2 regions of the Pseudomonas lini genome follow, and region 2 is predicted to be linked to the other one. Evidence: predicted binding sites of a transcription regulator. Region 2 holds the regulator's gene; the other holds the start of a gene.
The links. The regulator sigma-54, encoded in region 2, starts transcription at its own class of promoters, with help from an activator protein. The targets are predictions, from matches to a motif close to ANTGGCATNNANNTTGCTNT.
Positions count from the first base shown of each region.

Region 1: the regulator sigma-54 is predicted to act here: its motif matches at 9,287-9,306, upstream of AB3226_RS10165 (pilin).

Region 1 covers NZ_OZ061318.1:2,262,150-2,273,752, forward strand. Annotated here, with positions in the region: gene pgi (glucose-6-phosphate isomerase) at 1-993, shown strand, start outside; gene acs (acetate--CoA ligase) at 1,227-3,164, shown strand; gene AB3226_RS10145 (class I SAM-dependent rRNA methyltransferase) at 3,426-4,442, shown strand; gene AB3226_RS10150 (DUF748 domain-containing protein) at 4,504-7,491, shown strand; gene AB3226_RS10155 (DUF2845 domain-containing protein) at 7,491-7,787, shown strand; gene AB3226_RS10160 (BON domain-containing protein) at 8,144-8,500, opposite strand; gene AB3226_RS10165 (pilin) at 8,815-9,240, opposite strand; gene pilB (type IV-A pilus assembly ATPase PilB) at 9,466-11,166, shown strand; gene AB3226_RS10175 (type II secretion system F family protein) at 11,169-11,603, shown strand, end outside.
Region 2 covers NZ_OZ061318.1:4,246,205-4,257,807, forward strand. Annotated here, with positions in the region: gene AB3226_RS19070 (superoxide dismutase) at 1-26, shown strand, start outside; gene AB3226_RS19075 (ZIP family metal transporter) at 55-948, shown strand; gene AB3226_RS19080 (HPr family phosphocarrier protein) at 1,124-1,399, opposite strand; gene rapZ (RNase adapter RapZ) at 1,415-2,272, opposite strand; gene ptsN (PTS IIA-like nitrogen regulatory protein PtsN) at 2,275-2,739, opposite strand; gene raiA (ribosome hibernation-promoting factor, HPF/YfiA family) at 2,752-3,060, opposite strand; gene AB3226_RS19100 (RNA polymerase factor sigma-54) at 3,140-4,633, opposite strand; gene lptB (LPS export ABC transporter ATP-binding protein) at 4,818-5,543, opposite strand; gene lptA (lipopolysaccharide transport periplasmic protein LptA) at 5,543-6,091, opposite strand; gene lptC (LPS export ABC transporter periplasmic protein LptC) at 6,078-6,650, opposite strand; gene AB3226_RS19120 (KdsC family phosphatase) at 6,658-7,182, opposite strand; gene AB3226_RS19125 (KpsF/GutQ family sugar-phosphate isomerase) at 7,182-8,156, opposite strand; gene AB3226_RS19130 (ATP-binding cassette domain-containing protein) at 8,433-9,242, shown strand; gene mlaE (lipid asymmetry maintenance ABC transporter permease subunit MlaE) at 9,242-10,039, shown strand; gene mlaD (outer membrane lipid asymmetry maintenance protein MlaD) at 10,039-10,506, shown strand; gene AB3226_RS19145 (phospholipid-binding protein MlaC) at 10,518-11,171, shown strand; gene AB3226_RS19150 (lipid asymmetry maintenance protein MlaB) at 11,168-11,473, shown strand; gene AB3226_RS19155 (BolA family protein) at 11,588-11,603, shown strand, end outside.

The DNA.
Region 1 (11,603 bases), 2.0 Mb from region 2:
GCCGCCCGCGCGTGGTACCTGGCTCAGGGCGGTTCGGAAGCCGAGCTGTACCGTCACTTCATCGCCGTTTCCAGCAACAATGCTGCGGCGGTGGCATTCGGTATTCGCGAAGAAAACATCTTCCCGATGTGGGACTGGGTCGGCGGGCGTTACTCGCTGTGGTCGGCTATCGGTTTGCCGATTGCACTGGCCATCGGCATGTCGAACTTCAAGGAACTGCTGTCCGGTGCCTACACCATGGACCAGCACTTCCAGAGCGCGCCATTCGAACAGAACATGCCAGTGCTGCTGGCGTTGCTCGGTGTCTGGTACGGCAACTTCTGGGGCGCGCAAAGCCACGCGATCCTGCCGTACGACCACTACCTGCGCAACATCACCAAACACTTGCAACAGCTGGACATGGAATCCAACGGCAAGAGCGTGCGTCAGGACGGCACGCCAGTGTCCACCGATACCGGCCCGGTGATCTGGGGCGGCGTCGGCTGCAACGGTCAGCACGCTTATCACCAGTTGCTGCACCAAGGCACCCAGCTGATTCCGGCCGACTTTATCGTGCCGATCGTCAGCTTCAACCCGGTGTCCGACCACCACCAGTGGCTGTACGCCAACTGCCTGTCGCAAAGCCAGGCGCTGATGCTGGGCAAGACCCGCGCCGAGGCCGAAGCCGAGCTGCGTGACAAAGGCATGAGCGAGGACGAAGTGCAGAAGCTGGCGGCACACAAGGTGATCCCGGGCAACCGTCCGAGCAACACCTTGGTGGTCGAACGCATCAGCCCGCGTCGTCTTGGCGCACTGGTGGCGCTGTATGAACACAAAGTCTTCGTACAAAGCGTGGTCTGGGGCATCAATGCCTTCGATCAGTGGGGCGTGGAGCTGGGCAAGGAGCTGGGCAAAGGCGTCTACAACCGCTTGGTCGGCAGCGAAGAAACCCCGGCTGACGATGCCTCCACCCAAGGCTTGATCAACTACTTCCGCGGTCGTCACCGCGGGTGATTTGACGCCACGCAGCTGCCCTTGTGGGAGCGAGCCTACTCGCGATAGCGGTCTGACATTCAAATTGATGTTGAATGTTTTGCCGCCATCGCGAGCAGGCTCGCTCCCACATTGGTTTATGGCGGTCACAAATTTTGCTGCCGGCCCCTTCCACACCGATCGGCAGCTGACTTGAACCCTTCCCCCACAGGGCGCATCTTTATTACTTGTCGCAACAAGAATAAGGAACCGTCATGTTCGATATCAGCACGTTCCCTAAAGCCGATGCCGTCCGCCGGGCTGCACAGTTAAGTCAAGACGACTACCAACGCCTGTACCGCCAATCCATCGAGCACCCCAGCACCTTCTGGGCCGAACAGGCCACACGCTTTCTCGACTGGAGCGCGCCGTGGCAAACCGTCCAGCGTTACGACCTGAAAACCGGTGAGGCGAGCTGGTTCGCTGGCGGGAAGTTAAACGTCAGTTACAACTGCATCGACCGTCACCTGGAAAAACGCGGCGATCAAATCGCGATCATCTGGGAAGGCGATGACCCCGCCGAATCTGCACAGATCACCTACAAAAAACTTCATCACAACGTCTGTCGACTGGCCAACGTGCTCAAAAGCCGTGGCGTAAAGAAAGGCGACCGCGTGTGCATCTACATGCCGATGATCCCCGAAGCCGCTTACGCCATGCTCGCCTGCGCGCGGATCGGCGCGATTCATTCAGTGGTGTTCGGCGGCTTCTCCCCGGACTCGCTGCGTGACCGGATCCTCGACGCCGATTGCCGCACCGTGATCACTGCCGACGAAGGCGTGCGCGGCGGTAAATTCGTGCCGCTCAAACAGAACGTCGACACGGCGCTGCAAAGCTGCCCCGATGTGAACACCGTGATCGTGGTCGAACGCACCCAAGGCCAGGTTAACTGGGTCGACGATCGGGACATCAGGTACCACCAGGCTTTGCGCGACGTCAGCGACGACTGCCCGCCAGAGCCGATGGACGCCGAAGACCCGCTGTTCATCCTCTACACCTCCGGTAGCACCGGTAAACCCAAAGGCGTGCTGCACACCACCGGCGGCTATCTGTTGCAAGCGGCCATGACCTTCAAGTACGTGCTCGACTATCGCGACGGTGAAGTCTTCTGGTGCACCGCCGATGTCGGCTGGGTCACCGGCCACAGCTACATTGTCTATGGGCCGCTGGCCAACGGGGCGACCACGCTGATCTTCGAAGGCGTGCCGAGCTACCCCAGCACCTCGCGCTTCTGGCAGGTGATAGACAAGCACCATGTGAACATCTTCTATACCGCTCCGACCGCGCTGCGTGCGCTGATGCGTGAAGGCCCCGAGCCGTTGAAGGAAACGTCCCGCGAAAGCCTGCGGTTACTCGGCACCGTCGGTGAGCCGATCAACCCGGAAGCCTGGGAGTGGTATTTCAATACGGTCGGCGAGCAGCGCTGCCCGATTGTCGATACCTGGTGGCAGACCGAAACCGGCGGCATCATGCTCAGCCCGCTGGTCAGCACCCAACGGATCAAACCCGGCTGCGCCACCCAACCGATGTTCGGCGTGCAACCGGTATTGCTCGACGAACACGGCAAGGAAATCAAAGGCGCCGGCAGCGGCATACTGGCCATCAAGTCCAGCTGGCCGGCGCAAATCCGCAGCGTCTACGGCGACCCGAAACGGATGATTGAAACCTACTTCAAGCCCTACCCCGGCTATTACTTCACCGGCGACGGCGCACGTCGCGATGAGGACGGCGACTACTGGATCACCGGGCGCATCGACGACGTGATCAACGTCTCCGGGCACCGCATCGGCACGGCCGAAGTCGAAAGCGCGCTGGTGCTGCACGACAGCATCGCCGAGGCCGCCGTGGTCGGTTACCCCCATGACGTCAAAGGCCAGGGCATCTATGCCTTCGTCACGCCCATGAATGGCACCGAACCCAACGACGAACTGAAGAAACAATTGCTGGCGCATGTCAGCAAGGAAATCGGTAGCTTCGCCAAACCGGACTTGATCCAATGGGCCCCGGCCCTGCCGAAAACCCGTTCGGGCAAGATCATGCGAAGAATCCTGCGCAAGATCGCCTGCAACGAACTGGACAGCCTGGGCGACACCTCGACCCTCGCCGACCCGAGCGTGGTCCAAGGGTTGATCGATCAACGCTTGAACCAATGAGCCCGTGCTCCAAATCCCCCACGCGACCAACATCGGCCGCGCGGGGTGGAGATCAGGGCGTGGCATTGGCCATCGAGCAACCGCATTATTGATCGTTTGATCGTTCCCACGCTCTGCGTGGGAATGCAGCCAGGGACGCTCCGCGTCCCAAGAAGCAGACGCAGAGCGTCCGGTGAGGCATTCCCACGCGGAGCGTGGGAACGATCAGCCCATAGCTGTTAAACTCCCGCGCCCCCAATTCCCTCCTGCAAGGCGCTCAGCATGTCTTCCTTGAATCAGGCGCTGCGCGCCGCCCTCGATCATCGTCAGGACCTGCTTGCCGAGCTGCATCAGCAAGGCACCGATTGCTATCGCCTGTTCCACGGCAGCCAGGAAGGTGCCGGCGGCCTGACCATCGACCGCTACGGCCCGCAACTGTTGGTGCAGAGCTTTCACCAGGCACTGGAGCGTGACGCCCTGCTGCAACTGCACGAGATCGTCAATCAGCAGCTGGGCCTCGACACCCTGCTGGTCTACAACGACCGTTCCCGTGGCAACTCGCGCATCGACCGCGAAGACACCGTCTACCGCGCCGACGAAGCCGCCCTGCAAGATTTGATCGGCCACGAATGGGGACTGAACTACCGGGTTCGCGGACGTCACGCTGGCCAGGACCCGTTGCTGTTTCTCGACCTGCGCAACGCTCGCGGCTGGGTCAAGGCGCACAGCAAAAACAAAAGTGTGCTGAATCTGTTTGCCTACACCTGCGGTGTCGGCCTCAGTGCCGCGGCTGGTGGGGCGAGCGAAGTGTGTAACCTGGACTTTGCCGAAGGCAATCTGGCGGTCGGCCGCGAGAACGGTCTGCTCAACCCGCAATTGCCGACGATGGAATTCATCCAGTCCGATTATTTCCCGGCGATTCGTCAATTGGCTGGTCTGCCGATCAGCCAGCGTCGCGGCCAGAAACTGCCGAGCTATCAACGCCTGGACCCGCGTCAGTACGATTTGGTGCTGCTTGATCCTCCGGCCTGGGCCAAGAGTGCTTTCGGCACGGTCGACCTGTTGCGTGACTACCAGAGCCTGCTCAAACCGGCGTTGCTGACCACCGCCGACGACGGCGTGCTGATCTGCTGCAACAACCTGGCGAAGGTCAGCATGGACGATTGGCGTGAACAGGTTCTGCGCTGCGCAGAGAAGGCCGGGCGCCCGGTGCGTGAGTGGAGCGTGCTGACGCCGGGCAGCGATTTCCCGTCGATGGATCAGCAGCCGCCGCTGAAGACCCTGATCCTGCAGCTCTGAAAATCCGCACCGATAATCAGATAAATCCTATAAAGCCTGGTTGCTTCGGAACCGCAAACGCATGCCATACTCCAAGGCACTCCGATTCCGACAGATGAAGCCGCACATGCCCAAAGGATTGATTCGCGCTATCGGCGCCTTGTTGACTGCCCTGGCTCTTTATAGCCTGTTGGGGTTTCTGATTTTGCCGGGCATCGCGTTGCGAATCGCCAACCAACAATTGGCCAACTACGCCACGACGCCCGCGACGATTTCGCGGATCGAACTCAACCCGTTCAGCCTTGAAGTCACCCTTTGGGGCCTGGTCATCGGCGAGCCGGGCAAGGAGCAAGTGGGCTTCGAACGTCTGTACGCCAACCTGCAGATCGACAGCCTCTGGACCAAGGCCCTGCACCTGTCCGATATCGAACTGGACAAGCCCAAGACCGAAATCCTCTTCGGCAAGGACGGCAAACTCAACCTGCTCGGCCTGTTCAAAATCCCCGCCAGCGAACCGACCCCGGTCGACCCGGACGCCAAACCATTCCCGCTGCGCGTGGAGCGGATCAAACTGGCCGGCGGCTCCGTACACTTCGAGGATGCACGGCCCAGCGAACCCATCGAATTCCTCTACGACAAACTCGACTTCGAACTGAATAACCTCAGCACCCTGCCCGAAGACAGCGCCGACATGACGCTGGTGGCCGTCGGCCCGGCAGGTGGACAGATCGACTGGACCGGCAACTTCAGCCTGATCCCGATCGCCTCCGAAGGTAAGCTGAAAATCACCGATGGCAAGATGAAATCCTTTTGGCCCTATGTGCGCGATGCTGTGCCACTCGCACTCGAAGATGGCGTGGTCAGCCTCAGCACCGATTACAAACTCAACCTGGCCAAGGAAACCGAACTGCTGCTGAGCAACGTTGCCGTCAGCGTCGCGCCTTTCGCCATCAAGACTGCGGACGGTCGACCGCTGGCGAAGCTCGAGCGGCTGGACATCAGCGAAACCACCGTAGACCTGGCCAAACAGCAAGTGGTGGTCGGCAAGATTCGCAGCCAGAAACTGGAAACCTGGGCCGCCCTCGAAGCCGACGGGCAACTCGATTGGCAAAAACTGTTCGCCAGTCAGCCGTCCAAAGCGGCCACCAAGGCCAATGCCGAGCCGACCAGCACACCGGCGGCTGCCGATTCGCCGAAGCCTGAACCGACCACGCCGAGCAAGCCTTGGCAGGTACTGCTCAAAGACGTGCAACTGCGCGATTATCAAGTGCACCTGGCCGACCGCAAGGCGCAACCCGCCGTGGCGCTTGAGTTGGGGCCGCTGAACCTGGACCTGCAAAATTTCGACAGCCTCAATGGCTCACCTTTCAACCTCAAGCTCGACACCGGCGTGGGCAAGCAAGGCAAGATCACAGCGGATGGCGTGGTCAATCTGGCTCCGATCAGCGCCAAACTGAACGTACAGACCAGGGACATCGACCTGCGCGTCGCCCAGTCCTACATCAACCCGTTCATTCGTCTCGAACTGCGCAGCGGCATGCTGGGCAGTGATCTGGCGGTCGACCTGAAAAGCACCGAACCGCTGGCGTTCAACGTCACAGGTCGCGCTCAGGTCGATCAACTGCATACCCTCGACACCCTGAAAACCCGCGACTTCCTCAAGTGGCAACAGTTGGTGCTCGAAGGCCTGAATTATCAACATGGCGACAGCCTGTCGATCGACAAGGTCAACTTGTTCCAGCCTTATGCACGCTTCATGATCAACGATGATCGCACTACCAACGTCGATGACCTGTTGATCCCGCAACCGGCCGATTCCGGCGCCAAGACCGCCGCGGCCAAACCGGCAACCGCAAAGGAAAAGCCGCTGGGCATCCACATTGGTGGCATCGCCATTAATGACGGTTCGGCGAACTTCGCCGACTTCAGCCTGACCCCGAACTTCGCCACGGCCGTTCAACAGCTCAACGGGAAGATTGGCACCATCGACAGCCGCCAGGCAAAACCGGCCAGTGTCGATGTCAAAGGCAAAGTTGACCGCTATGCGCCGGTGACCATCAAGGGCTCGGTCAACCCGTTCGATCCGATGGCCAGCCTGGACATCGCCACCAGTTTTAAACGGGTGGAACTGACCACGTTGACGCCCTACTCCGGCAAGTTCGCCGGTTACCGTATCCGCAAGGGCCGGCTCAATCTCGATCTGCATTACAAGATCACTAACGGCCAGCTCCTGGCCGAAAACAAAGTGGTGGTCGAGCAGTTGCAACTGGGTGAAAAGGTCGACAGCCCAGACGCCGTGAGCCTGCCGCTGAAACTGGCGATTGCGTTGCTCAAGGATGTCGACGGCAAGATTTCCATCGAGCTGCCGGTGAGCGGCGACCTGAACAACCCGCAATTCAGCATCATGCCTATTGTCTGGCAGACCCTGCGCAATCTGATTGTGAAAGCGGCCGCAGCGCCATTCAAAATGATTGGCGGCCTGGTCAGCGGCGGCGGTTCGGAAGATTTGGGCACGGTGGCGTTCGCACCGGGTTCCAGCGACCTGAGCAAAGACGCCGAAACGGCGCTGGTCAAACTGTCCCAAGCGCTCAAGGAGCGTCCAGCCCTGCGCCTGGAAATCGAAGGCACCGCCGCCAAGAGCAGCGATGGCCCGCTGATTGCCGAGCAGCGCCTGGAGAGGGAATACCAGTACAACTACTACAAAATGCTCCAGCGTCGCGGTGACAAAGTACCGGCCCAGGCCTCGTTGCTGGACGTACCGGACAACGAGAAAGGCCCGCTGCTTGAAGGGATCTACCGCACACGCCTCAAGACCCAGCCGCCCGCCGAATGGAAGGACTTGGGCAAAGAAGAACGCAGTAAAAAAATGCGTGAAGGTGTGATCGCGTTCTGGAGTTCCAGCGAGGTGTTGTTGCGTCAACTGGGGCAAGAACGGGCCAGCAGCATCAAGGATTATCTGGTGGACAAGGGTCAGTTGGCCGATGACCGCGTGTACTTCATCGACGCCAGCCTCGGTGAGGCAGAAAGCGATGGCCGGGTTATCACGTCTTTGCACCTGGATGCCGAGTGATGGGCGCACGCTGGCTTCTGAGCCTGACCCTGGCGCTAGCTGCCGGCCAGGCAGCGGCGGCCGATACCTTGCGCTGCGGCAGTCAATTGATCAGCGTCGGGGACAGGTCCGGCGAAGTGCTGCACAAATGCGGAGAGCCTGTTGCCCGTGACGTGTTGGGCTACAAGCGCAGCGCCAATCGGCGGGAAGAGTTTCAGGTCGAGGAATGGACCTACGGCCCCAACAGCGGGATGTACCAGTACCTGCGCTTTGAAGGCAACCGGTTGGTTCGAATCACCAGCAAGCGTGGGAATTGAGCCCCCTGCAAACCAATGTGGGAGCGAGCCTTTGTGGCGAGGGGGCTTGTCGGAACGCCGCATCGCCCCGTTCGATTGCGAAGCAATCGTAAACCGGTCATCGCATTCCCATTCAAGATCGCGGTGCCTGGTTTCAGGGGCGCTCCGCACCCCCAACGGGGGCAAGCCCCCTCGCCACAAAGGCTCGCTCCCTCAGTTGTTTTGCGTAGCCCGTAATAGAACAGGCCCCGACACGAATGCCGGGGCCTGTAACGGCCACGTCCCTGTGGCCTTTCGCATGAACTCTCAAGTCGCGGCAGACGTATGACTCGGCCCATCTACCGCACCTTCTCCCGGTCCAGGCGAGAAGCCTTGCCTTACTCGGATTTCAGGCCGTCAGCGGACACCGCTTTGACGCCTTTGATTTTCTTGGCAATTGCCACGGCGGTGGTTTTCTGAGCGTCTGTCAGAACGGTCATGGAAGACAGGGAAACAACGCCTTTGTTGGTTTCGACTTTAATGTCGGTGCCCGGGATGCCTTTTTCAGTTACCAGGTCTGCTTTGACTTTGGTTGTGATCCAGGTATCGGAAACATCCTCTTTCGCTTCAGTGACTTCACCGGCGGCCAGCATCATGGGTGCCTGAGTCGCTTGGGTGGTCTGTGCAAATGCAGCGTTGGCCATGGTCAGAGTCAACGCGGTAGCAGTAGCGGCAGCGATAGCGAACTTCTTCATACGAGTAACTCCTGTATTTCTGGAAAGTCTGCTGCGTGTCTTGTCAGCAGGGTTACTGGAGAGAGTGCGAACGCTGTGCCAACTGTCCGATAAAAATTAAATGCTTATAAATCAATCATTTAATAACAGCGGCAATTTTCGAAATCATGCAAATTGCATGACTGCGAAATTATCTACATGCAACATGCGGGTTTTAACGCAGGCCTAAGGCCATGAATTTTCGGGGGTTTCTCGATTACCTGAATGGCCCTAAAAATAGCGAACAAAAAAATGCCCCGCGTCGTGAAACGCGGGGCATTGGCAGGATGAATGAATCAGCTAGCGGGAGTGGGAGGGCAACCTTTAGGCGCGTATTCCGCGTCAACCGTAGTGGCGCAAGTCCAGCCACCGGCAAGTGTGCGCGAAAGCGTGACGGTTTTGCCGAGCACCGGCCCCGGTGCGTTGAGAATCGTGCAACCAATACTGCCCACACCGGAAGAGGCGGTACCCGTTGCCGTAATCGTGCAATTACCCGTGGTGGCGCTCGCCGCGCCGATCCCGGCGGGGGCGGCAATATCGGTGCCTTGATTGATAACGTCTTCGAAAGGCACCTTCAGTGCAGAGATTTCTGCAACCGCAGCAGTGACCTTCGCCCGCGCCTGGTACTTCGAATATTGCGGCAACGCAAACGTCGCCAGAATCCCGATGATCGCTACCACGATCAGCAGCTCGATCAGAGTAAAACCTTTTTGATTTTTCATAGACAGGCTCCATGCATGAGTCGAAATCTCATGATCTGAATAAGGCACAGCACAGGTCATGCCAAACCGCGCGCGCCCTACCTGCTGGGCGCGAGATCACGGTAAAGACCTTTCCTGCTCCAAGGATCCGCACTATCTGACACTTTTTGTCACCTCATCCCGGCTGGTTTGGTTCCACTGCTTGACTAGGCTATAAGTCATTAACTGTCTGCGTCCGGTATTCCAATGAATGACATTGCCCTTAGCGGTCTGGCCAAGCAATTGGTACTGGCCGAGCTGATCACTGACCAAAGTGCGCAACAGGCGTATCAGCAAGCCCAACGCAATCGAATTTCGCTGGTCAGTTATCTGGTGCAAAACAAACTGCTGAAAAGCTGGCAGGTCGCCGAGGTGGCCTCGGAGCATTTCGGCATGGCCCTGCTGGACCTCAATTGCCTGGACAAGGACACCCAACCCCGAGGGCTGGTCAGTGAGAAGCTGATCCGTCAGCACCACGCCCTGCCCCTCTGGCGACGTGGTAACAAGCTGTTCGTGGGGATTTCAGACCCGACCAATCATCAAGCCATCAACGACATCCAGTTCAGCACCGGGCTGAGCACCGAAGCCATCCTGGTGGAGGAAGACAAACTCAGCGACGCCATCGAAAAATTCTTTGACAACCACTCCACCGGCCTGGAGGACATGGCCGATGTCGACCTCGACGGGCTGGACATCGAGTCGGTCGATGAGCAGAAACAGGACCCCATTGCAGGGCAAGATACCGATGACGCGCCCGTGGTTCGCTTCGTCCACAAGATGCTACTCGATGCGATCAAGAGCGGCTCTTCCGACCTGCATTTCGAGCCCTATGAAAAAATCTACCGCGTGCGGATGCGCACCGACGGCATGCTGCGGGAGGTCGCCAGGCCGCCGACGCAACTGGCCAACCGCATTGCTTCCCGACTGAAGGTCATGGCCAGTCTCGACATCTCCGAGCGGCGCAAACCCCAGGACGGGCGAATCAAGATGCATCTGTCCAAAAGCAAATCCATCGACTTCCGGGTCAATACCCTGCCGACCCTGTGGGGCGAGAAGGTGGTAATCCGGATCCTCGACCCTTCCAGTGCACAAATGGGCATCGACGCCCTCGGCTACGAACCCGAGCAAAAAGACCTGTACATGGCCGCCCTCAAGCAGCCACAGGGAATGATCCTGGTAACCGGCCCCACCGGCTCGGGCAAGACCGTGTCGCTCTATACCGGGTTGAATATCCTCAACACCGTCGACATCAACATCTCCACTGCCGAAGACCCGGTAGAAATCAACATGGAAGGCATCAACCAGGTCAACGTCAATCCGAGGCAAGGACTGGATTTCGCCCAGGCGCTGCGCTCGTTTCTGCGCCAGGACCCGGACGTGATCATGGTCGGTGAAATCCGCGATCTCGAAACCGCCGAAATCGCCATCAAGGCTGCCCAGACCGGGCACATGGTGCTTTCCACCCTGCACACCAACAGCGCCGCGCAAACCCTGACCCGCTTGCGCAACATGGGGATTCAGGGATTCAACATCGCGACCTCGGTCAGCCTGATCATCGCCCAGCGCCTGGCGCGCAAACTGTGCAGTCATTGCAAAAAGCCCATCGACATTCCCCGCGAGGCGTTACTCAAAGAAGGCTTTCCCGAGGAACGCATCGGCTCGTTCACGATCTATGAACCGGTCGGTTGCGATCAATGCAACAACGGTTACAAAGGGCGAGTAGGGATTTATGAAGTGGTAAAGAACACCCCGGACCTGCAACGGCTGATCATGGCCGAAGGCAATTCACTGGAAATCGACATCCAGATGCGTAAGGACGGCTTCAACGACCTGCGTACTTCGGGCCTGCTCAAGGCCATGCAAGGCATCACCAGCCTTGAAGAAATCAACCGGGTCACCAAGGACTGAACATGGCGGTCAAAGCAGCGAAAATCAGCGTATATGCCTGGGAAGGCACAGACAAAAAAGGCACAAAAATGACCGGCGAGTTGACCGGCCAGAATCCCGCGCTGATCAAGGCGCAGTTACGCAAGCAAGGCATCAGCCCGGGCAAGGTGCGGAAAAAAACCGCATCCATTTTCAGTGCCGGCAAACGCATCAAGGCCCTGGATATTGCCCTGTTTACCCGGCAGATGGCGACCATGATGAAAGCCGGCGTACCGTTGCTGCAATCGTTCGACATTATCGGCGAGGGCTTCGATAACCCGAACATGCGCAAGCTGGTGGACGAGGTTAAACAGGAAGTCGCGGCCGGTAACAGCTTCGCCGCGGCCCTGCGCAAAAAACCCCAGTATTTCGATGAGCTGTACTGCAACCTTGTTGATGCCGGCGAACAGGCCGGCGCT
Region 2 (11,603 bases):
CTGCGCTGGTTGAGAACGCCCCCTAAGTCTCTATAAAACAATCCAGGGCTGACTATGGGCACTGAAACACTGGCGATTGGAAGTGGACGAATGTTTCGTTACGCACTGGGATCGCTGTTACTGCTGGCGGGCGTGACGTTATTGGTTGCTCAAGGGCTGAGCTGGCTGGACCTCGAACCGAAACTGCAGCGCGCCCTGCAGGGCGGGGCGATCTGCGCCTTGGGCACAGCCTTGGGCGCCGTGCCGGTGCTGGTGATTCGACGGATGCCTCAAGCAGTCAGTGACACACTGTTGGGTTTTGGGGCCGGAGTGATGCTCGCGGCGACGGCGTTTTCGCTGATTGTGCCGGGCATTGCCGCAGCCGAAAACCTCGGGCTGACGCCTTGGGCGGCTAGCGGCCTGATCAGCTTCGGCATCATGCTGGGCGCATTCGGCTTGTTTCTGGTGGATCGCAAGGTGTCTGGCGCTACGCCTGAAATGCTCGTGGGAACGTTGGAGCGACCAGTGATTCCACCGCGGATCTGGTTGTTTGTGTTTGCCATCATTGCCCACAACATCCCCGAAGGCATGGCGGTCGGCGTCTCGGCCGGTGGTGGCATGCCCGACGCCGACAGCCTGGCCATGGGCATCGCTTTGCAGGATGTGCCGGAAGGGCTGGTGATTGCATTGGTGTTGGCCGGAGCAGGGATGTCGCGGGTCAAGGCGTTCCTGATCGGTGCTGCGTCAGGGTTGGTCGAGCCGGTCTTCGCATTGTTGTGCGCCTGGCTGGTGAGCCTGGCCGAACTGCTGCTGCCTTTGGGGCTGGCACTGGCGGCCGGTGCGATGTTACTGGTGGTGACTCACGAAGTCATCCCCGAATCGCGCCGTCATGGTCACGACAAACTGGCCAGCCTTGGGCTGCTGATCGGGTTTTGTCTGATGATGGTGATGGATACCGCGTTGGCTTGAGGTGCGCAGATTTAGCGAAGAGGTGCTTTTGTGGCGAGGGAGCTTGCTCCCGCTCGGCTGCGGAGCAGTCGTAAAATCAGCGAATGCGGTTATGTTTGTGTACAAGGGTGGCAATTTTGGGGCCGCTTCGCAGCCCAGCGGGAGCAAGCTCCCTCGCCACAAGAGACTGCGCTGTTTATTCGCCTTCGTCGAAGAAGTTGTTGATCAACGCCACCAACGCCTCAAGCGCTTCCTGTTCCTGTTCGCCTTCGGTACTCAGGTGGATTTTGGTACCCTTGCCAGCGGCCAGCATCATCATGGCCATGATGCTTTTGCCATCTACCACGGATTCTGGCGTGCGTCCTACCCTGATCGTGCAATCCGGAAACTGACCGGCAACCCCGACGAACTTGGCAGACGCACGGGCATGCAGGCCCAGCTTGTTGATGATTTCGATTTCCAGAGCAGGCATCGCGATGTGAATCCTTTAGCTGAGGTCGCGGTGGCGGACCTGGACGTTCTTCAGGGTTTTTTGCAGGACCTGACCCAGGCGTTCGGTCAGGTAGACAGAGCGGTGATGCCCGCCGGTGCAGCCAATGGCAATGGTGACATAAGCGCGGTTGCTGGCGGCAAAGCGGGGCAGCCACTTGAGCAAGTAGGAGGAAATGTCCTGGAACATCTCTTCGACGTCAGGCTGTGCCGCCAGGTACTCGGCCACCGGTTGATCGAGCCCGGACTGTGCCCGTAGCTCCGGCTTCCAGTAAGGGTTGGGCAGACAGCGCACGTCGAACACCAGATCAGCGTCCACCGGCATGCCACGCTTGAAGCCGAAAGATTCCACCAGGAACGCGGTGCCCGGTTCCGGCTGATTCAGCAGGCGCAACTTGATGGTATCGCGTAGCTGATACAGGTTCAGATTGGTGGTGTTGACCTTGAGGTCGGCCAGATCGGCGATAGGCCCCAGCAGATTGGTTTCGTCCTGAATCGCCTCCGCCAATGAGCGGTTGGCGCTGCTCAGTGGGTGACGACGGCGAGTTTCCGAAAAGCGTTTGAGCAAGGTTTCTTCGTCGGCGTCCAGGTACAGCACATCGCACTGGATATGCCGGCTGCGGACTTCTTCCAGCAATTCGGGAAACCGTGACAAGTGACTCGGCAAGTTACGCGCATCGATGGACACGGCCACCAGCGGTTGTGCCAGTTCGGTGTGAATCAATGCGCGCTCGGCCAGTTCCGGCAGCAAGCCGGCAGGCAGGTTGTCGATGCAGTAATAACCGTTGTCCTCGAGCACATCGAGGGCGGTACTTTTACCTGAGCCGGAGCGGCCGCTGACGATGATCAGGCGCATGATTAGTGACCGGTTTGCTCGTCCAGGACAACCTGATACAAGGCTTCGTTGCTCGGGGCGCTGCGCAGCTTTTCACGCACTTCCTTGCGATCAAGCATGCTGGCAATCTGGCGCAGCAGTTCCAGGTGCGCATCGGTGGCGGCTTCCGGGACCAGCAGGACAAACAGCAGGTCAACCGGGGCGCCATCAATGGCGTCGAAATCGATAGGGGCTTCCAGGTGCAGCAGCGCACTGATTGGCGAGGTGCAGCCTTTAAGCCGGCAGTGGGGGATGGCGATGCCGTTGCCGAAACCGGTAGAGCCGAGTTTCTCACGGGCAATCAGGGCCTCGAAGACGTCCTGCATTTCCAGATCCGGTACTTCGCGGTGGATAAGGTTGGCAATTTGCTCGAGGGCTTTCTTTTTACTGCCACCCGGCGCGTTCACTTGGGAACGGCCGGGGGTCAGGATGGTTTCTAGTCGGATCATGGATTGGGAGTGTTAACGACCGGTCGCGCCCTGGAGGAGGCTCTGGGTCTTTTCCTTATGCTTTTTAAGTTGGCGATCCAGCTTGTCGGTCAGCAGGTCGATGGCGGCATACATGTCCGTATGCTCGGCATTGGCGACCACCTCTCCGCCGGGAATATGCAGCGTGGCTTCGATCTTCTGCAGCAGTTTTTCGACGTTCATCGTGACTTGAACATTGGTGATCTTGTCGAAATGCCTCTCTAATCGGTCGAGTTTTTCGCCGATGTAGGTGCGCAGGGGTTCGGTCACTTCCAGTTGGTGTCCACTGATGTTGACTTGCATACAGCTTCTCCTTCGTTGCCAGTGCATAAAGCGGCAGGCAGAAATGCCTGCCACTGGAACGCTGTGGCGAGCCCGGCGGCTACATCAACCGCTTCCGTTCGCTGGAAGGCGCGATCCCCAGGGATTCGCGGTACTTGGCGACGGTGCGACGGGCTACCTGAATGCCTTGTGCCTCCAGTAAACCAGCGATCTTGCTGTCACTCAACGGCTTTTTCTGATTTTCCGCGGCAACCAGTTTTTTGATGATCGCGCGGATCGCCGTGGACGAGCATTCACCGCCTTCGGAGGTACTGACGTGGCTGGAAAAAAAGTATTTCAGTTCATAGATGCCCCGTGGGGTATGCATGAATTTTTGCGTGGTCACCCGTGAAATCGTCGATTCATGCATGCCCACCGCTTCGGCGATGTCATGCAGCACCAACGGCTTCATGGCTTCGTCACCGTATTCAAGAAAGCCGCGTTGATGCTCGACGATCTGGGTGGCGACTTTCATCAGGGTTTCATTGCGGCTTTGCAGGCTCTTGATGAACCAACGAGCCTCCTGCAGCTGATTACGCATGAAGGTGTTATCAGCGCTGGTATCGGCGCGGCGCACGAAACCGGCGTACTGGGCGTTGACACGCAGGCGTGGCACCGATTCCTGATTCAGCTCCACCAGCCAGCGCTCGTTGTCCTTGCGCACAATCACGTCGGGAACGACGTATTCGGCTTCGGCGGACTCGATTTGTGAACCCGGGCGCGGGTTGAGGCTCTGGACCAGTTCGATGACCTGACGCAGTTCATCTTCCTTGAGCTTCATGCGACGCATCAGCTGGCTGTAGTCGCGGCTGCCGAGCAGGTCGATGTAGTCGGTGACCAGGCGCTTGGCCTCGGCCAGCCAAGGGGTCTTGGCTGGCAGTTGACGCAGTTGCAGCAGCAGGCACTCACCGAGGTTGCGGGCGCCGATGCCAGCGGGTTCGAATTGCTGGATGCGGTGCAGGACGGCTTCGATTTCGTCCAGTTCGATGTCCAGTTCCGGGTCGAAAGCTTCGAGGATTTCCTCGAGGGTTTCGTCCAGGTAGCCCTGATTGTTGATGCAGTCGATCAGGGTCACGGCGATCAGGCGATCGGTGTCGGACATAGGTGCCAGGTTCAGTTGCCAGAGCAAATGGCTTTGCAGGCTTTCACCGACCGATGTGCGGGTGGTGAAATCCCACTCGTCGTCATCGTTGCTCGGCAGGCTGCTGGCGCTGGTCTGGTAGACGTCTTCCCAGGCCGTGTCGACGGGCAATTCGTTGGGGATGCGCTCGTTCCAGTCGCCTTCCTCAAGGTTATCCACCGTTGGGGCGGTTTCCTGGTAAGAGGGTTCCTGAATGTCGGCGTTGGGTTTTTGTTCGGCGCTATCGGCCAAGGGGTCAGCGTTATCGAAGTCGTCGCCTTCTTCCTGGCGTTCGAGCATCGGATTGGACTCCAGGGCCTCCTGGATTTCCTGTTGCAGGTCCAGGGTCGACAATTGGAGCAGGCGGATGGCCTGTTGCAGCTGCGGTGTCATCGTCAGCTGCTGGCCCATTCTCAAGACTAGCGATGGTTTCATGGCAGGGGCTTAACACCTTATTCGCCGGCGCACATGCGCCATCCACTACAGAGCGCCGAAGCGCCAAACATAAGCAAATTATATGCCCGAAACTGAAGTGTTTGCCTAGAGCGCTGTAACAATAAAAACTTATTGATTTTTTATTGAAGCGAGCGCTCTCTCGGCGACTGGGGCACCTCAGTGCTTACAGGCGGAACTCATGGCCCAGATACACTTCCTTGACCAGTTCGTTGGCCAGGATGGTGGCGGAGTCACCTTCGGCGATCAACTGGCCGTCGTTGACGATGTAGGCCGTTTCGCAGATATCCAGGGTTTCGCGGACGTTGTGGTCCGTGATCAGCACACCAATGCCTTTGGCCTTGAGGTGGTGGATGATCTGCTTGATGTCGCCCACCGAAATCGGGTCTACGCCGGCGAAGGGTTCGTCGAGGAGGATGAATTTCGGGTTAGTAGCCAGGGCTCGGGCGATTTCCACACGGCGGCGTTCACCACCGGACAGGCTCATGCCGAGGTTGTCGCGGATGTGGTGGATGTGAAATTCCTGCAGCAGGCTTTCCAGCTCCTGGCGACGACCGGCCTTGTCGAGTTCCTTGCGGGTCTCGAGGATGGCCATGATGTTGTCGGCCACCGACAGTTTGCGGAAGATCGATGCTTCTTGCGGAAGATAGCCGATACCCGCCTTCGCGCGACCGTGCATTGGCTGGTGGCTGACGTCCAGGTCATCGATCAGGACGCGGCCCTGATCGGCCTGCACCAAGCCGACAATCATGTAGAAGCAAGTGGTTTTACCGGCACCGTTAGGACCAAGCAGGCCGACGATCTGACCGCTGTCGATGGACAGGCTGACGTCGCGCACGACCTGACGGCTCTTGTAGCTCTTGGCCAGATGCTGAGCTTTCAGAGTTGCCATTACTGGGCCTTTTGCTCGTCGGTTTTCTTCTTCGGCTGGATCACCATGTCGATGCGAGGACGTGCCTCAGTGACCTTGTTACCCGTGGCGCGACCGGCGCTCGCAAGCTTTTTGACCGTGTCGTAGACAATTTTCTCGCCTTGGGTGACGTTGTTGTCTTTATCGATGACTTTAGCGCGATCGATCAGCACGACGCGGTTTTGCGAGGCGTGGTACTGAATAGTTACGCCGTAGCCCTGAACCGGCTTGGTATCGCCCGCCGTTTGCAGTTGCTCGAAGTAGGCGAGGTTGCCCACCGAAGTCACCACGTCGATATCGCCGGCCGGGGTGCGAGTGATGGTTACGGTGTTGCCCTTAACGATCATCGAACCCTGAGTGATGATCACGTCGCCTTTATAGGTGGCAACGCCATTCTTGTCGTCCAGTTGGGCATCGTCGGCCTGAATGCGGATAGGCTGCTCTTGATCGTTCGGCAGAGCCCAGGCGCTCACGCTTCCCAGTGCTGCGCCCAGACTGAGCAAAATAGGGAGAGTTTTAACGAGCCTCATACTGTCCTCTTACGTTCGATAGCAGGTGTATCCTGCTTTCTTTCAAGTACGCTTTCATTCCGTTGCCTGTCGATACACCGCCAGCGCCGTCGATTCTAACGGGTTGATCGGTCTGCGCATATTGCTGCTGCGGGAACACTGTCATACGGGTGGTGGTAATCAGGGTTTTGCGGTTTTTTTCGTCGAAACGGGTGATACGTACCGAATCAATCAGCTCGACCTGAGTGCCGTCCGGATTGACTTCACCCTTCTCGCTCTGGACATGCCACGGGAACTCGGTGCCGCGGAACATGTTCAGGTCAGGATTGGTCAGCAACGTCACTTCGGTCGCTTTCAGGTGTTCGACCTTGTCCGACGTCATCTCGTATTGCAGTTTGCCGTCGGGCAGGTACTGCACGCTATGGGCATTGACGGCGTAATAGTCGATCGCGCTTTCATCGACCTTCGCCACCGGCTTGTCGAGGAAGCGTTCAGGGCTGATGTTCCAGTAGCCGACCGCCGCAAAAATCGCTGCTATGCAACCGAACACCAGGATGTTGCGAATTTTTTTGCTCAGCATGATGGGCTCACAGGTACGCGGCGTTGGCCGCATCGAGACGGCCCTGGGCGCGCAGGATCAATTCGCAGAATTCGCGAGCAGCACCCTCGCCACCGCGGGCCTGGGTGATGCCGTGGGCATGTTCGCGCACGAAACTGGCAGCGCTGGCCACCGCCATGCCCAGGCCTACGCGGCGAATCACTGGGAGGTCCGGCAGGTCGTCGCCAAGGTAGGCCACTTGTTCATAACTCAGGTTGAGCTGGGCAAGAAGTTCGTCTAGCACCACCAGTTTGTCTTCGCGACCCTGATAAAGGTGTGGAATACCGAGGTTCTTCGCGCGTCGTTCAACCACCGGGGTCTTGCGGCCGCTGATGATAGCGGTCTGCACGCCGGCGGCCATCAGCATCTTGATGCCCTGGCCGTCGAGGGTGTTGAACGTCTTGAACTCGCTACCGTCTTCGAGGAAGTACAGGCGCCCGTCGGTCAGCACGCCATCAACGTCGAACACCGCCAGTTTGATCTGTTTGCCGCGTTGCAGCAGGTCCGTGCCCATTACATTACTCCCGCACGCAGCAAGTCGTGCATGTTCAAGGCGCCGACCGGGCGGTCTTCGCTGTCGACTACTACCAGCGCGTTGATTTTATGGTCTTCCATGATTTTCAGCGCCTCGGCGGCGAGCATCTCGGCACGAGCGGTCTTGCCGTGGGCAGTCATCACTTCATCAATGGTCGTGCTGTGGATATCAATGGTGCGGTCCAGAGTGCGGCGCAGGTCGCCGTCGGTGAAGATCCCGGCAAGTTTTCCATCTGTGCTTAGTACGACGGTCATGCCCAACCCCTTGCGGGTCATTTCCATCAAGGCATCCTTGAGCAGCGTACCGCACGTCACTTGCGGCAATTCGGTGCCGGCATGCATGACATTTTCCACTTTCAGCAACAAGCGGCGGCCAAGGGCTCCGCCCGGGTGGGAAAAAGCGAAATCTTCAGCGGTAAAGCCTCGAGCTTCAAGCAAGGCAACGGCGAGAGCATCACCCATGACCAGCGCTGCGGTGGTCGACGAGGTGGGTGCCAGGTTCAGCGGACAGGCTTCGTGTTCGACGCTTACATTGAGGTTGACTTCCGCTGCCTTGGCCAGCGGCGACTCGGGATTACCGGTCAGGCTGATCATTTGAATGCCCTGGCGCTTGATCAGCGGCAGCAAGGTGACGATTTCGTTGGTGGAACCGGAGTTCGACAGCGCCAGAATGATGTCATCACGGGTGATCATGCCCATGTCGCCATGGCTGGCCTCGGCCGGGTGCACGAAAAAGGCCGTGGTGCCGGTGCTGGCCAGGGTGGCGGCAATCTTGTTGCCGATGTGCCCCGATTTGCCCATGCCGACCACGACTACGCGGCCTTTGCTGGCCAGAATCATCTCGCAAGCACGTACGAAATCTGCATCGATATGGGGCAGCAAACCTTGTACGGCTTCCAGTTCGAGGCGGATGGTACGTTGTGCTGATTGAATCAGGTCGCTGGATTGGTTCATGTCGGAAATCGAATAGCCTGATGAAAAGGCGGCGATTATAACGGTAATGATCAAAACCCTCACGCAAGTTCGTCGCGGTTTGTCATTACTTGTTACCGAATCTCTCTAAATAGATGATTTCAGGGGGGCATGATGCTGAACGTGCCCGGCTTGGGCCTTGGGCGCTTGGCCTTTGCAGTGATATAGTTCGCCGCCAGTTCGGCCTGCCCGGGGAGGTATGTGCTTTCGCCAGAAAGCCAGGCGTCCGAGTGAGAGGCTGCATCGCAAGGAGTTTAGATGAGTGCCGATAACGCCTACGCGGTCGAGCTGAAGGGACTGACCTTCAAGCGCGGTGCGCGCAGCATTTTCAATAACGTCGATATCCGCATACCGCGCGGCAAGGTCACCGGCATCATGGGGCCTTCCGGGTGTGGCAAGACCACGCTGCTGCGGCTGATAGGTGCACAATTGCGCCCTACCAGCGGCGAAGTCTGGGTCAATGGCCAGAACCTGCCGACGTTGTCGCGCAGCGATCTGTTCGATGCGCGCAAGCAAATGGGTGTGCTGTTTCAGAGCGGCGCACTGTTTACCGACCTTGATGTTTTCGAGAACGTCGCCTTTCCGCTGCGTGTTCATACCGAGCTGCCGGAAGAAATGATCCGAGACATTGTCCTGCTCAAATTGCAGGCCGTGGGCTTGCGTGGCGCCATTGACCTGATGCCTGACGAATTGTCCGGCGGCATGAAGCGTCGCGTCGCGCTGGCCCGGGCCATTGCTCTCGATCCGCAAATCCTCATGTATGACGAGCCTTTTGTTGGCCAGGACCCGATCGCCATGGGCGTGCTGGTACGCCTGATCCGCCTGCTCAATGATGCGCTGGGCATCACCAGCATCGTGGTCTCCCACGATCTGGCCGAGACCGCGAGCATTGCCGACCACCTTATTGTGGTGGGCGACGGGCAAGTGTTGGGCCAGGGCGCACCCAAGGATTTGATGAAGTCGGATGAGCCACGTATTCGTCAATTCTTGACAGGCGAACCCGACGGTCCGGTCGCATACCACTTTCCAGCGCCGGATTACCGCGCAGATCTTCTGGGGAAGCGCTGATGCGCAAGATTTCACTGATAGAAAGAGTGCGCCGGTTCGGCCGCGCCGGCATCGATGTACTGGAGGTGTTCGGGCGTTCGGCGTTGTTCCTGTTCCATGCCTTGCTCGGTCGTGGCGGCATCGGTGGCGGTTTTGGCCTGCTGGTCAAGCAGCTGCATTCGGTGGGCGTGATGTCCCTGGTGATCATTGTGGTCTCCGGGGTATTCATCGGCATGGTGCTGGCGTTGCAGGGCTTTAACATTCTGTCCAGCTACGGTTCGGAGCAGGCAGTCGGGCAGATGGTTGCACTGACGCTGTTGCGTGAACTCGGTCCGGTGGTTACGGCCTTGCTGTTCGCCGGGCGCGCAGGTTCGGCACTGACCGCCGAAATCGGCAACATGAAATCCACCGAACAGCTGTCCAGTCTGGAAATGATCGGGGTTGACCCGCTCAAGTACATCATTGCCCCGCGCCTGTGGGCCGGCTTCATTTCCCTGCCGGTGCTGGCAATGATTTTCAGCGTGGTGGGCATCTGGGGCGGTTCGTGGGTGGCTGTCGACTGGCTGGGTGTCTATGAAGGCTCTTACTGGTCGAACATGCAAAACAGCGTGACGTTTGTCGACGATGTGCTCAACGGCATTATCAAAAGCATCGTTTTTGCCTTCGTCGTGACCTGGATCGCCGTATTCCAAGGCTATGACTGCGAGCCCACTTCCGAGGGGATCAGTCGTGCCACTACCAAGACCGTGGTGTATGCCTCTTTGGCTGTACTCGGCCTGGACTTTATTCTGACCGCCTTGATGTTTGGAGATTTCTGATGCAAAACCGCACCCTGGAAATCGGTGTCGGCCTTTTCTTGCTGGCTGGCATCCTGGCTTTGCTGTTGCTTGCGTTGCGGGTCAGTGGTCTGTCCCCGAGCGCAACCACCGATACTTATAAACTTTATGCATATTTCGATAATATCGCCGGTTTGACGGTCAGAGCTAAAGTGACCATGGCCGGTGTGACCATCGGTAAGGTCACGGCGATCGATCTGGACCGCGACAGCTTCACCGGTCGGGTGACCATGCAACTGGAAAAGCGCGTAGATAACCTGCCGGCCGACTCCACTGCCTCTATCCTGACCGCTGGCCTGTTGGGTGAGAAATACATCGGTATCAGTGTGGGCGGGGAGGAAACCCTGCTCAAGGAGGGTGGAACCATCCACGACACGCAGTCGTCATTGGTACTCGAGGACCTGATCGGTAAATTCCTGCTCAATACCGTTAGCAAAGAAGCTAAATGAGGAGCTTTTGAATGATCTCTATCTTGCGACGTGGCCTGTTGGTAATACTCGCGGCCTTGCCGTTGATGGCTAACGCCGTGGCGGGGCCTTCCGCGCACGATCTGGTACAGGACACCACCAATCGGATGCTCGCCGATCTGGCGGCCAACAAAGAGAAGTACAAGCAGGATCCGCAAGACTTTTATGCGGCGCTGAACACCATCGTCGGGCCTGTGGTGGATGCCGAGGGCATCTCCAAAAGCATCATGACGGTCAAGTATTCGCGCAAAGCCACGCCTGAGCAGATGCAGACCTTTCAGGAAAATTTCAAGAAAGGCCTGTTCCAGTTCTACGGTAACGCCTTGCTCGAGTACAACAACCAGGGCATCACCGTTGAACCTGCCAAGGATGAGTCGGGAGACCGTACCAGCGTTGGCATGACGGTCAAAGGCAGCAGCGGCGCGATCTATCCCGTGTCTTACACACTCGAAAAGATCAATGGCGAGTGGAAGCTGCGCAACGTGATCATCAATGGCATCAATATCGGCAAGCTGTTCCGCGATCAGTTCGCTGATGCGATGCAGCGCAATGGCAACGACCTGGACAAAACCATCAACGGTTGGGCCGGGGAAGTCGCCAAAGCCAAGGAAGCCACCGAAAAATCTACCGAGAACCAAACCCAATGAGTGAGTCGGCCATTCGCATGAGCGAATCCGGCGAACTGCTGCTCAGTGGCGTGCTGGATTACCGGACAGGCCCGAACCTGCGCAAGCAGGGGCAGGCGCTGATCAAATCCAGTAACGCAGCTGCGCTGGTGGTTGATTGCTCCTCGGTGGAGAAGTCCAGCAGCGTCGGCTTGTCGCTGCTGCTGTGCTTCATGCGCGATGCCCAGGCGGCCGGCAAGGCCCTGAGCATTCGTGCGATGCCCGAAGACATGCGTGAAATCGCTCAGGTCAGCGAATTGACCGAGCTGTTGGCGCATCCCTGAACCGCATCTATAAAGAAGCCCCCCGTCAGAGTCCTGCTTCGCGGGGTTCGCAGGCGCGGGGCTTTTTTGTATGATGTCCGACCCGCGCGCACAGGGCGCCGATTGAGGTTGAGCATGCAGGCCGTAGAAG